4 regions of the Peribacillus sp. NPDC046944 genome follow, and region 3 is predicted to be linked to each of the others. Evidence: riboswitches for the same ligand, from Rfam matches in the RefSeq annotation. Region 3 holds a riboswitch; each other region holds the start of a gene.
What was found. Region 3 has a riboswitch for S-adenosylmethionine ahead of metK (methionine adenosyltransferase). Riboswitches for the same ligand answer to the same signal wherever they lie in the genome.

Region 1 (3,216 bases), on a different contig from region 3:
GACTTCTTCATATTATAAGGTTCCTTGCATATAACAAGAGATGAGGCAATATCGCTTTAATTCCTACTAAAACAATGGAAGAAGGGGAGAATATAATGACAGAAAAAAAATTCCGCTTTGAGACGTTGAGTGTGCATGGCGGTTTAAAAGTCGACGAAACGGGTGCCCGCGCCGTACCCATTTATCAAAGTAATGCTTATTTGTTCAAAGATACAGATCATGCAGCGAATCTATTTGGATTAAAAGAGAATGGTTACATCTATACGAGGCTTCACAATCCCACTGTCAGTGTCTTTGAAGAAAGAATGGCCCTGTTAGAAGGGGGAATCGGTGGATTGGCAGTTGCAAGCGGCATGGCCGCTATATCCCTTTCCATCCTTAATATCGCTGGTATGGGGGATGAAATCGTTTCTGCTTCAACACTGTACGGCGGGACCTATAATTTATTTGAAAATACACTCCCTAAATACGGAATCAAAGTGAAATTCGTCTCACCTGATGATCCGGAAAATTTCAAACGGGCAATCACTCCACGAACGAAGGCCATATTTGCCGAAACAATCGGCAACCCAAGCTTAAGGGTTCTTGATATCGAAGCAGTGGCGGAAATAGCCCACGAAGCAGGGATACCTCTTATTATCGATAACACTTTCGCAACGCCGTATCTGTGCCGACCAATTGACTTTGGGGCGGATATTGTCATCCATTCAGCTACAAAGTGGCTATTGGGTAATGGTACGACATTAGGGGGAGTCATCATCGACGGTGGTAAATTCGATTGGAATTCGCCTAATTATCCAGGCTTTACGGAACCTGACCCTAGTTACGATGGACTTGTCTATTCCGAAGCGGTAGGGCCTGCTGCCTTTATTACGAAAGCGCGTGTGCAATTGCTTCGGGATTTGGGACCGACGTTAAGTGCTCAAAGTGCATTCCAGTTCACGCTTGGCCTGGAAACGCTCCATGTCAGGATGAAGGAACACCTGTTGAATACGAGGACAGTCATTCAATACTTGGAGAACCATCCGGCAGTCTCATGGGTTTCTTATCCGGGTAACGATGATCATCCCGATAAAGCCCTTGCAGATAAATACTTGCCTAAGGGAGCCGGATCTGTGGTGACGTTTGGAATTAAGGGGGGACGTGAAGCAGGTTCCACACTCATCAATTCGGTTGAGTTATGGTCGCATGTCGCCAATGTCGGGGATGCTAAAAGCCTAATCATCCACCCAGCAAGTACAACTCACCAGCAATTGAATGATGCAGGACTGGTCAAGGCCGGTGTCAGTGCCGACCAGGTTCGCCTTTCAATCGGTATTGAAAATGTAGACGATTTACTTGAAGATCTAGAGCAAGCGATTGAAAAAGCGACGAATATCGTGTCAGTGAATTCTCAAAGAGTTTAATGGAGAAACAGGTACACCCTAGGATTTTACATTGCACTCCTTTTTTATCTGTGTTAAAATTTCAGACATAGTAAAGTGAATGTTAAGACAAAAAAGAATAGTCCATATATAGCTCTTATCAAGAGAGGTGGAGGGATGTGCCCGTTGAAACCCGGCAACCGACAAGGATTTTCCTTGGAAAGGTGCCAATTCACACAAAGCGTAGAGGCTTTGGGAGATGAGAGGAAGGCCTGCTTTTCCCTGCCTTTCTGCTCATGCAGAAGGGCTTTTTCTATTTTCTTTGAATCATAGAGGGATAGATTCATCAGGAGGCCATAAAAATAAATCGACTAAATTCATAGGCTTAATTGGATAAAGAGGTGAGCATACATGATTACATTGTCAAACGTCAGTAAACTTTTTCGAACAGGAAAAGCAAATAGCGAAACGATTCATGCCGTGAATAGTGTGAATTTAGAAATAAATAAAGGCGAGATTTTCGGAGTCATCGGATACAGTGGGGCTGGCAAGAGTACGCTCATACGTATGCTGAATGGGTTGGAACGGCCTACTGAGGGCTCCGTGAACGTTGCGGGAAATGAAGTTTCAACAATTAAAGGGTCTAAGCTTCGTAAAGCCCGTCAAGAGATTAGCATGATTTTTCAGCATTTTAATCTCTTGTGGTCAAGGACCGTTCAAGAAAATATATCCTTTCCTCTGGAAATTGCGGGCATCTCCAAGCAAGAACGCATCAAGCGCGTCAATGAACTCATTAAGTTAGTTGGATTGGAAGGAAGAGAAAAAGCGTATCCATCGCAGCTAAGTGGTGGACAGAAGCAAAGGGTGGGAATAGCGAGGGCTCTTGCCAATAACCCGAAAGTGCTTTTGTGTGATGAGGCCACGTCCGCTCTAGATCCCCAGACAACCGATTCCATCCTGGAATTGCTTGTGGATATAAATCAACGCCTTGGTTTAACCATTGTCTTGATTACACATGAGATGCATGTCATTCGGAAGATTTGCAATCGAGTGGCTGTGATGGAAAGTGGACGGGTAGTCGAACAGGGAGCTGTCCTGGAAGTATTCAGAAACCCTAAAGAACAGATGACTAAGCGTTTTGTTCAGCAGGTGACGGAACCAGAAGAGACAAAAGAAACGATGGAGCATTTGTTTGAACGGTATCCAGCAGGAAAAGTGATTCAACTGACATTCGTGGGGGATCATGCAGAAAGCCCGTTGATCACAAAATTGGTACGTAATTTTGAGTTGGATGTGAACATTGTCCAGGGGAAGATATCACAAACGAGAAGCGGCTCATATGGAACATTGTTCATCCACCTTGATGGCAGTGAAGATGAAATGCTCCGCGCAATCGAATTCATAAAAGCACAGCAGGTAGGCGTGGAGGTGATTACTCATGCTTGAAGAATTATTGCCGAATGTAGATTGGGAAGACATCATAGAAGCGACGAAAGAAACGCTGTATATGACAAGTATTTCAGTTGTAGCGACCTTTTTTATAGGGATACTATTGGGGTTGCTTCTGTTTTTAACAGGCAAGGGGAATATGTGGGAGAATCGGGGCGTTAACGGTGTGTTAAGTGCTTTCGTTAATATTTTCCGTTCGATTCCATTCCTTATCTTGATTGTATTATTAATTCCGTTCACCAAATTACTTGTCGGTAGCATGATTGGTGAGAATGCGGCATTACCAGCACTCATTATCGGTGCAGCACCGTTTTATGCGCGGATGGTCGAAATCGGCCTTCGTGAGATTGATAAAGGCGTGATTGAAGCGGCTAAATCAATGGGAGCCAAAACCAGCACCATC
Region 2 (3,216 bases), on a different contig from region 3:
AGCCTGTAGAACATCCAATCCATATGTATGAACATTAAATAACAAGGCATCTGCGCCGGCTTCGGCTGCCAGTTCAGCTTTATCCAATAGTTCTAGTGTTTTTCCTGACAGGTTCACAGCATATAAGGTTCGATGTCCCGTTGTCTCATAGATACCTTTCAAAATGGCCTTTCCGGTTTTGACTCTATCGATGAAAGGCGTCTGATCTTGGTCAAAAAGAATCTCATCGTCCTTGACAAGATCGACTCCTCCCAATGCCTGTTGCTCCAATTGTTCATTATGAAAGGCGAGGTCTCGACCTAACACACCTTTAAAAATACTCATCACTAGGGGGCGGTCAAACACATCAATTTTTTCCCTGATCCCACTAATTCCGAATCGAGGACCTGGAAAGGCTTTTTGAATATCGCCGACAAAGTCCAAATCCATCAATTTGATTTCCCCATCCAATGACAATTTACCGAATACTGTCGTCAAGATAGCCGGTAGATCATTAGAAAAATTACCTGCCGGGTAGGCAATCCTGATTGTTGAACGGTACACTTTTTGACCGAAATAGAGATTAACTCGCTCTTCTTCGGGAAGGGGTGTTACGGAAACTACCCTACCTTTATGTTTTTCCAGTTGCTGTTGTACCAAGTGAGGAAGTTCAGTCCATGTCCCTACAGTCAATCCTAACGCAATGCCTTCTGCTTTTTTCTCATGCTCTCCTTTGAAGTCATGAAGTAAATACGTAGCGATTATTTCGCTCATCTGATCACTCCCAATACGTAAAAGTCATTCTTAAAGTTGTCATTGTTGGTCTTTCCTTTAACAAGCTTCTAACCATCTGCGAACAAAGTTGCACTCCAATTCTCTGTTAAAAATGTAAAAGCCCCTTCCTAAAGAAGAGGCTTTGAAAAAGCCATCTTCTTATCTCCCAGCTCTATAGCTGCAAGAATTAGCACCGTGCCTTACGGAATCAATAAAATGATCCGGCGGTATTATCTCCGCCCCATTTCACAATGGTATTACAGTCGGTTGCTGGGCTTCATCGGGCTAGTCCCTCCACCTGCTCAAAATAAGAAAATGCTATTATATTTTCGTTTATGTATCTTAACTAAAAATTTAGAATTCTTTTTTATATTCTTTCACGCAATTCATACTTTGTCAATAGGTATAATGTTCAAACTATTCAATATCTCACTGATTTTCTTTGAATATATTCAATGTACGAATTCTTTCTACCGCTTCTTGGAGTCTGTCTTCTGAAGTGAGAAGTCCCACCCTGACGTATCCTTCACCAAATTCACCGAAACCATTTCCTGGTGCAACTGCTACATGGGCATGTGCCAGTAAATGATCTGCAAAGCTCGCTGAAGTATATCCTTCAGGGACCTTTAGCCAAGCAAAGAAGGAAGCATCTGGAGCCTGTACATCCCATCCAATGGATCGTAACCCTTCGATAAATACATTTCGTCGTCCTTCGTACATGTTCACGAGTTCCTTCACACACTCTTGTGAATCCAGTAAGGCGCATGCCGTGGCTTCTTGTATTGCGGGAAAAAGGCTGACGTAAAGATGATCCTGCAATAATTCAAGCGATTCGATGACACTCTGGTTGCCAACCGCAAAGCCAACCCTCCACCCCGCCATGTTATATGTTTTAGAAAGGGTGTAAATTTCTATCCCCACTTCTTTTGATCCTTCTGCTTGAAGGAAGCTTACCGGTTTTTTCCCATCGAACCCAATTGCACCATATGCGAAATCATGGACCACACATATCGAGTGTTCTTTTGCCATGGAAACCGTTTCTTCGAAGAATTCTGCTGACGCCGATGCTCCTGTGGGATTATTGGGATAATTCAAGAACATCATCTTCGCTTTGTCAAAAACCTCTTTATCTATTTCCTTATAATCGGGAAGAAAATCATTTTCTTCGGTCAAGGGCATAATTTCCGTTTTAGCTTGGGCTAACGCTACACCTGACAGGTAATCTGGATAGCCCGGATCAGGCACTAAAATTGTATCGCCTGGATTCAACAAGCATTGCGGTAATTCGACTAGACCAGCCTTTCCACCGAAAAGAATCGCCACTTCCGTTTTAGGATCTAGCTTGACGCCATATTCACGTTCATAAAAGAGGGCCGCAGCTTCTTTTAAATAGGGAAGCCCCCTAAAAGGAGAATATTTATGATTCATGGAATTTCCTGCTGCTGTCTGCAGGCTCTTCACGATATGTTCAGGAGTCGGTTGGTCTGGATTTCCCTGCCCAAGATTAATGACATCCTTGCCTTCTGATGTTATGTTATTAACTTTTTCGACTAAAGAAGCAAAAAACTGCTTTGGAAGCTCTTGAAGAAGTCTGGATTTTTCGAATTGCACCATCTTTGCACCTTCTCTGAAATTTCTTGAAATTATAGTCACAAATGATATATGTTTATCTTAATCTTGTAAAGTACTTTTTTACAAATGGAGGTTTTAAATGATGAAATGGAAAATCGCCTGTTTACAAATGGACATTGCCTTTGGACAGCCAGATATAAATTTCCAGGTGGCAAAACAATGGATTGAAAAAGCTGTACAGTCTAAACCGGACATCGTCATGCTGCCGGAACTATGGACAACCGGCTATGACTTAACGAGATTACATGAAATTGCAGACGAAGAAGCAGCACAAACCATTACCTTTCTAAAAGCCCTTGCAAAAAAACACCACATTAACATAATCGGTGGCTCGATTGCAAAGAAAACTAAGGAAGGCATCTATAACACAATGCTCATCATCGATAAAGAAGGCAAACTGGTTAAAGAATATGATAAACTCCATCTGTTTCAATTGATGGATGAACACCATTACTTACAACCTGGCAAAAAAGACGGCTTATTCTCCCTCGATGAAAAGATTTGCGCCGGATTCATTTGCTATGATATCCGTTTTCCGGAATGGCAACGGGCCCATACCGTACGAGGTGCGGAGGTTATCTTCGTGACCGCCGAGTGGCCAAAGCCTAGGCTCCATCATTGGAGGGCACTGTTAATCAGCCGGGCAATAGAAAACCAAGCCTTCGTTGTGGCTGTGAATCGTTCCGGTTCTGACCGAAATAATCATTTTGCCGGACATTCCATCATCATCGACCCGTGGGGAGAAATCATTTGTGAGGCTGGTGAAGAAAAAGAACTTCTACTCGGCACCCTTGACTTAGAAAAAGTAGGAGAAGCAAGAAATAAAATACC
Region 3 (3,216 bases):
AAATTATAACCACATTTTCGGTTTTCGACAAAAACGAAACCTAATTAATTGTGCTCAATCAAATAGTAGCCAAGGCTATTTTGATACGGTATATTAAAATAATACAGCAAAATTATCCACTTCGGAAAGGAAATGATGAAAATTGATTATTTATCCATTCAAAGGCATGGAACCAGAAATTTCCGAAAGCGCCTATCTTGCTGAAAATGCCGTCGTGACAGGCGATGTCAAAATCGGTGATGAATCAACGATCTGGTTCAATACCGTCATTCGCGGCGATGTGGCACCCACCATCATCGGGAAAAGAGTAAGCGTGCAAGATAACAGCGTACTTCATCAAAGTCCCAATAACCCACTGATAATCGAAGATGAAGTGACCATTGGCCACCAAGTCATTCTACATAGCTGCAAAATTCGAAAGAGAGCCCTCATCGGCATGGGTTCGATCATCCTTGATGGAGCGGAAATCGGTGAAGGTGCCTTCATCGGTGCAGGGAGCCTTGTCCCCCAAGGAAAGGTTATCCCGCCGAACACCTTAGCCTTTGGAAGGCCGGCCAAAGTCGTTCGTGAAATTAATGAGGAAGATCGCCAGGATATGGATCGCATTGTCCGGGAATATGCTGAAAAAGGACAACTCTATAAACAGGCTGACCGAATAAAGTAACACCAATCGTATGATTACAAAAAAACGCTTAGCTAAAAATAGGATTCCTTGAATTATTCCCTAGGAAGCCATATTTAATCCTATTTTTGCCCATCAAAAAAGGTGCCTTGCATTAAAGCAAGGCACCTTTTCTCATATGATTTACGCTTTAGCTTGTGTTTTTAAAGCTTCTGCTTTATCCGTACGCTCCCAAGGCAAATCAACATCTGTACGGCCGAAGTGACCATATGCAGCTGTTTGCTTGTAGATTGGGCGACGTAGGTCAAGCATCTTGATGATACCAGCTGGACGTAGGTCGAAATTCGCCTCTACCAATTCCACTAGCACCTCTTCACTTACTGTTCCCGTTCCAAATGTATCGATTGAGATGGATACAGGCTTAGCCACGCCGATTGCGTAGGCCAATTGCACTTCCGCTTTGTCAGCCAGGCCGGCAGCCACGATGTTCTTCGCAACGTAACGAGCGGCATATGCAGCAGAACGGTCCACTTTTGTTGCATCTTTACCAGAGAAAGCACCGCCGCCGTGACGAGCGTATCCGCCGTACGTATCAACGATGATTTTACGGCCAGTAAGACCAGCATCCCCTTGAGGTCCGCCGATTACAAAACGGCCAGTCGGGTTGATGAAGTATTTCGTATCTTCATTGATTAAGTCAGCCGGTACGACCGCATTAATCACATGTTCTTTTAAGTCGGCTTGAATTTGTTCAGGTGTCACTTCAGGATCATGTTGTGTGGAGATGACGATTGTGTCTACACGTACAGGTAGGTTATTTTCATCATATTCAACCGTTACTTGCGTTTTTCCATCAGGACGTAAATAACTTAGCGTGCCATCTTTACGAACTTGAGAAAGACGGAATGATAGCTTATGAGCCAATGAAATGGGAAGTGGCATAAGCTCTTCCGTTTCATTGCACGCGAATCCGAACATAAGACCTTGGTCCCCTGCACCGATAGCATCGATTTCCTCATCGGACATCGTACCTTCACGTGCTTCCAATGCTTTATCAACACCCGCTGCAATATCAGCAGACTGCTCATCGATCGAGCTTAGCACGGCACAAGTCTCGGCATCGAAACCATATTTCGCACGAGTGTACCCGATACCTGCAATCGTATCGCGGACAATGCGTGAAATATCCACGTAAGCCGATGTTGTAATTTCTCCAGCAACAAGTACAAGACCTGTCGTTACACTTGTTTCACACGCAACGCGCGCATTAGCATCCTTAGCTAGGATTGCATCTAAAATGGAATCTGAAATCTGATCACAAATTTTATCCGGATGGCCTTCTGTCACAGATTCAGAAGTAAATAGACGTTTCTTTGACATCTTATTTCCTCCTTGGAAGTTAGTATGTTGTAGGCATGAGCCTGATCTTTTACGGAACTCGTTTCCCTTATTAGTTTCAATCATAGACACAGAATTAATGAATAAAAACACAAAAACCTTCCCTGGCAAATGAGGAAAGGTTTAAAAATTCTATCATCTATCCTTTCACTCTTATCGTTCAAGGGTTTTTACCTTGCTCAGGTTAGCACCATCACCACTATTCCTTGAAGGTTCATCGCTTTATTTTCGGCGATTGACCTTGGAGTCAAGTTCAATATGGCAGGTTGCTGGGTTTCAAAGGGCCTGTCCCTCCACCAACTCGGGATAAGAGAATCCGTACAATTTAAGATACTATCGTATTTAGTCTGAATTTGTCAATGTTTTTCTAAATAGAACATTTTTCCCCAATGAAAAATAAAAAAACTTTTTATCTGGCACAGCCGGAATATAAATAGTATCCTTAAAGAGTGTAAACTAAGAAGATAAGACCATTGACTTACAATGGATAAATCAGACAAAATGAACATACCATCCGAACCCCATATTCATCCCTTTTTCAGATACATAAATGGTTGTTCACTTCTTTTCTTCCTATTATAAATGAAAAGGTACACTAATCCTAAAACGGGACTTCACAAAGACTTGCGGCAGCAATCGTTTTTCACATCCTAGATTCACTTCATCCAGATCGTCTCCCGATTCAACCAGATTCGAAAACATCCATCCAGGATGACTCACTGCAAGTATATGCCCGCACTATACATAAGGTTACACTCGAAGTGAGATAATTGATTAATGTGACTATTCCATTTTCATTCACAAAAAAAGTTAAATAGTATAGACTATTTAATCCAATGTGTTATACTAATTGTATTATAAAAACTTAAACAAAGGAAGGTATCTCATATATGAATTCTGTTGACGTTAATGAGTTACACCAATTATTAGCAGGAAATAATGTGCAAACTCAACTCTCAGTTCCTCAATTAGTTGAAAAAGTATTAAGCAGAAATGAAGGCGTTTTAACTTCAACCGGCGCAGTAAAAGCTGAAACGGGCAAATACACGGGCCGTTCACCTAAAGATAAATATATTGTGGAAGAAGCTTCTGTAAAGGACAAAATTGACTGGGGCCCAGTGAACCAACCCATTTCCGAGGAAGTATTCAATAAACTATATAGTAAAGTAGTGGATTACTTAAAGACAAAAGAAGAA
Region 4 (3,216 bases), on a different contig from region 3:
TGGCTGCTGGGAATACCGCAAGTGAGACACGGTCCTTTGGATAATACTTTTCAAGTAATACTTTATAGCTTTCCATCCGAACGTCAGCAGGAATGTCATCGGACTTCGTGGCACCAACTAATGGGTTTAAGAATAATCCATCCACTATCTCCAATGCTGTTTTTTGAATATATTCATGGGCACGGTGAACGGGGTTTCTTGTTTGGAAACCGACAACCGTTTTCCACCCTTTTTCTTCAAATGTTTTTCGGGTATCAACTGGGTCTAAATAATGATCCTCGAATAATGGACGCTCGATCCGTTTAATAAGCTTGATTTTACCACCTACATATACATCGCCACGATTATATAGATTTTTTACACCTGGGTGATTCTCTTCATCCGTTTGATAAACTAAAGTTGCCTCCACTTGCTTATCAGGTGTAAATATATCGGAAACGGCAAGGACTCCATAAGTTTGGCCCTCATGAGTTAACTTTACTTCTTCTCCGATTGTAAGAGCGTTTGCCACATCAGCGGAAAGTGGTAATGTAATAGGAATACTCCAGACATGCCCGCTGCTAAGCCTCATATCCTTTACTACTGTTTGATAGTCTTCTTTTGAAAAGAATCCCTCAATGGGGCTGTATGCTCCAGTCCCTATAAGTTCCAAGTCGCTTAATGAGATTTCATCAATTTCAACGGATTGTTCTATTTTAGTTAAATCATAGTCTGGTTCAAAGCGATTGATTAATGTTCCTCCGTGCGGCAAGCTAATGGTCATGCTGATTTCCCCCTGAATTTTTTATAATTATGATAAATGTAATCCGCATTCTGTTTTTTGGGCACCTTGCCATCGTCCTGAACGAAGATCATCAGCATTAATGGCAGGTGCTGTACATGTTTTACAGCCAATACTTGGATATCCATTATCATGAAGTACATTATATGGTAAGCCATTTTTATGCGCATAACGCCATACATCTTTCCATGTCCAATGAATGAGCGGACAAATTTTGATAGATTTGAATTTGTTGTCCTTGTTTATATATTCAGTCAATGCACGGGTTTCCGATTGCTCCCTGCGCAGTCCCGAGAGCCAAGCCGTCGCTGTTGATAATACTTCAGTGAGCGGCGTAATTTTGCGGATGTTACAGCATTGATTTGAGTCATGAAGCCATAATTCATCACCAAATTCAGCGGCTTGTTCTTCCAATGTCATTTCCGGTTTCTTCATTACAATGGAAAGCCGTGGGTAACGATTTTTCACTTGTTCGATTAATTGGTAAGTCTCAGCGAAATGAACATCCGTATCCAAGAATACGATTTTGGCGGAAGGATTAACCTTTGCCAGCAAATCTGTCAGTACAATTCCTTCAATCCCAAAACTACAGGCATAAATGAGTTTATCTCCGTACTCTGAATTTGCCCATTCCAATACTTCTAAAGCGCCTTTTGTATCGCTATCTTCCGGGAACGAAGGTAATGTTGCTGTATCAATATTTTCATAGTCCACTAGCTCTGCCAACTCTATACCCCCTTTTAAGAATCACCCTATGGTACAGCAGATATCTTTGAAAGCCTTTGAAACACCATTTCTTATAATGAAAAAGGCGGCTTTAACCAATAGTTTCCTATTTATATCAGCTAAATCCACCTCTAGTTTTCTAGTCAGCAGTCCATTTATTTAATTCTCAATTTTTCGTTTCTTTCCATTTGTATAACCTTACCGTCCTGAACGATAAGGGTTATGGATCCATATTTCATAGTTTTTAGCATTTCTTGCAGCCTTTCAAATATTTCCCCCAGCTGATTTTCCTTTTCCAAGGCTATTCCTCCTTTAAGAAAACTCGTCGACTAGCTTGTCGTAAGATGATCAGCTTGTAAATGAATTCCCCCAAATTAATAAAATCAATCAGAAAAATCCTTCCATGCCAAGATGGAAAGATTGATAAGGTAATCTTATTTACCTTATCTTCCAAAATGATGACATTTTGTTGGATGTAGCACCTTGCATTCATGATGCAGGTTGCTGGACTTCAAAGGGCCAAATCCCTCCGTCGCTCTTGATAAGTTTTATTATTTTAAATATTAACACATATCAAATCATTGTCAATGGAGTTTTCATATAAATTAACTTGGTTTAATATTTTGGTTTAACTTCAATTATTATACACAAATAGTTCAAGTTTGTTACAGTGATTTGTTAAGCCAGTAAAAAAGGTTCATTCATCCTGAACAAGCTTGAATAAACCTTTAAAGTAGCCTATAACTTAACTCGTTGATGGGAAGGGTCAAGATAAAAAGAAGAAATCATCAATTTCTTCTTTTTTGTATGGCTTCTACAAATTCCTTTACTTGACTCTTTGTACGATCAAGTAATTCCATTTCCTTAATCGGATGTTTTGGATTCTGCTTATCGATTTCTTTATCCACAAAGTATAACCCCTGCATCGGTTCCCCTTTTAATATTGATATAAGAGGTTTCAGCGCATAATCTATAGCCAATAAATGCCTGTTGCTTCCCCCAACCATTATGGGCAAAACTGGCTTATCCTTAAACGCGCCCTCGGGTAATAAATCAATTAGAGCTTTCAACACTCCTGTATAAGATGCCTTATAGACAGGTGAACCAATAATGATACCAGTAGCTTGCTTAATCTTTTCTGAAAGTCTTAGAATATCCTCGCTATCATAACGACCTTGGAATAAGTCGTTTGCAGAAAACTCGGTAATAGAATGATAGTCCGTTGTAAATCCTTCTTTTTCCACCAACGTTTGGATATATTTTAATGAAATATCTGTTCTTGATGGTATAGCAGGGCTGCCTGATAAAATTATAATTTCGCTCATATATATTCCTCCTGTATGTAAAATCTGCAAAGGATCTGGGTCCTTTCCAGTTAAGCAACTTCAATTAATTATCTTAATTATCAGAAAAATAAAAGTCAAGTAACTTGATTGGAATTTATATTTTTGAAACACTAATAAGAATTGTATTATGCCATTGACTAAAAATCCTGCCCCGTTAGGGCAGGATTTTTAAAGCTTTTCAACTCTATTGATTGAGTCTTTCACCATTTTTAAAAAAAGTTGTATAAATCGTTGATCACCGGTCAGTTCTGGATGAAACGAACTGACAAGAACCTGTTCTTGTCTAGCCGCCACTACTTTCCCGTCATAACTTGCTAATATCTCCACATCTTCACCTACGCCAACGGCAAAAGGTGCTCTGAT

Region 1: another riboswitch for S-adenosylmethionine. It lies ahead of ACQKIC_RS12955 (methionine ABC transporter ATP-binding protein); the one in region 3 lies ahead of metK (methionine adenosyltransferase).
Region 2: another riboswitch for S-adenosylmethionine. It lies ahead of mtnW (2,3-diketo-5-methylthiopentyl-1-phosphate enolase); the one in region 3 lies ahead of metK (methionine adenosyltransferase).
Region 4: another riboswitch for S-adenosylmethionine. It lies ahead of ACQKIC_RS11300 (YezD family protein); the one in region 3 lies ahead of metK (methionine adenosyltransferase).

What each region holds. Positions count from the first base shown of each region.
Region 1 is NZ_JBNNML010000006.1:142,401-145,616, reverse strand. Features, by position in the region: gene ACQKIC_RS12960 (O-acetylhomoserine aminocarboxypropyltransferase/cysteine synthase family protein) at 96-1,406, shown strand; SAM riboswitch class I at 1,519-1,630, shown strand; gene ACQKIC_RS12955 (methionine ABC transporter ATP-binding protein) at 1,776-2,810, shown strand; gene ACQKIC_RS12950 (methionine ABC transporter permease) at 2,803-3,216, shown strand, end outside.
Region 2 is NZ_JBNNML010000007.1:10,851-14,066, forward strand. Features, by position in the region: gene mtnW (2,3-diketo-5-methylthiopentyl-1-phosphate enolase) at 1-753, opposite strand, end outside; SAM riboswitch class I at 910-1,067, opposite strand; gene ACQKIC_RS13975 (pyridoxal phosphate-dependent aminotransferase) at 1,183-2,367, opposite strand; gene ACQKIC_RS13980 (carbon-nitrogen family hydrolase) at 2,468-3,216, shown strand, end outside.
Region 3 is NZ_JBNNML010000001.1:517,284-520,499, forward strand. Features, by position in the region: gene ACQKIC_RS02670 (gamma carbonic anhydrase family protein) at 146-664, shown strand; gene metK (methionine adenosyltransferase) at 806-2,002, opposite strand; SAM riboswitch class I at 2,171-2,333, opposite strand; gene pckA (phosphoenolpyruvate carboxykinase (ATP)) at 2,911-3,216, shown strand, end outside.
Region 4 is NZ_JBNNML010000005.1:167,543-170,758, forward strand. Features, by position in the region: gene sat (sulfate adenylyltransferase) at 1-763, opposite strand, end outside; gene ACQKIC_RS11295 (phosphoadenylyl-sulfate reductase) at 791-1,495, opposite strand; gene ACQKIC_RS11300 (YezD family protein) at 1,663-1,779, opposite strand; SAM riboswitch class I at 1,948-2,055, opposite strand; gene ssuE (NADPH-dependent FMN reductase) at 2,296-2,832, opposite strand; gene pdxT (pyridoxal 5'-phosphate synthase glutaminase subunit PdxT) at 3,022-3,216, opposite strand, start outside.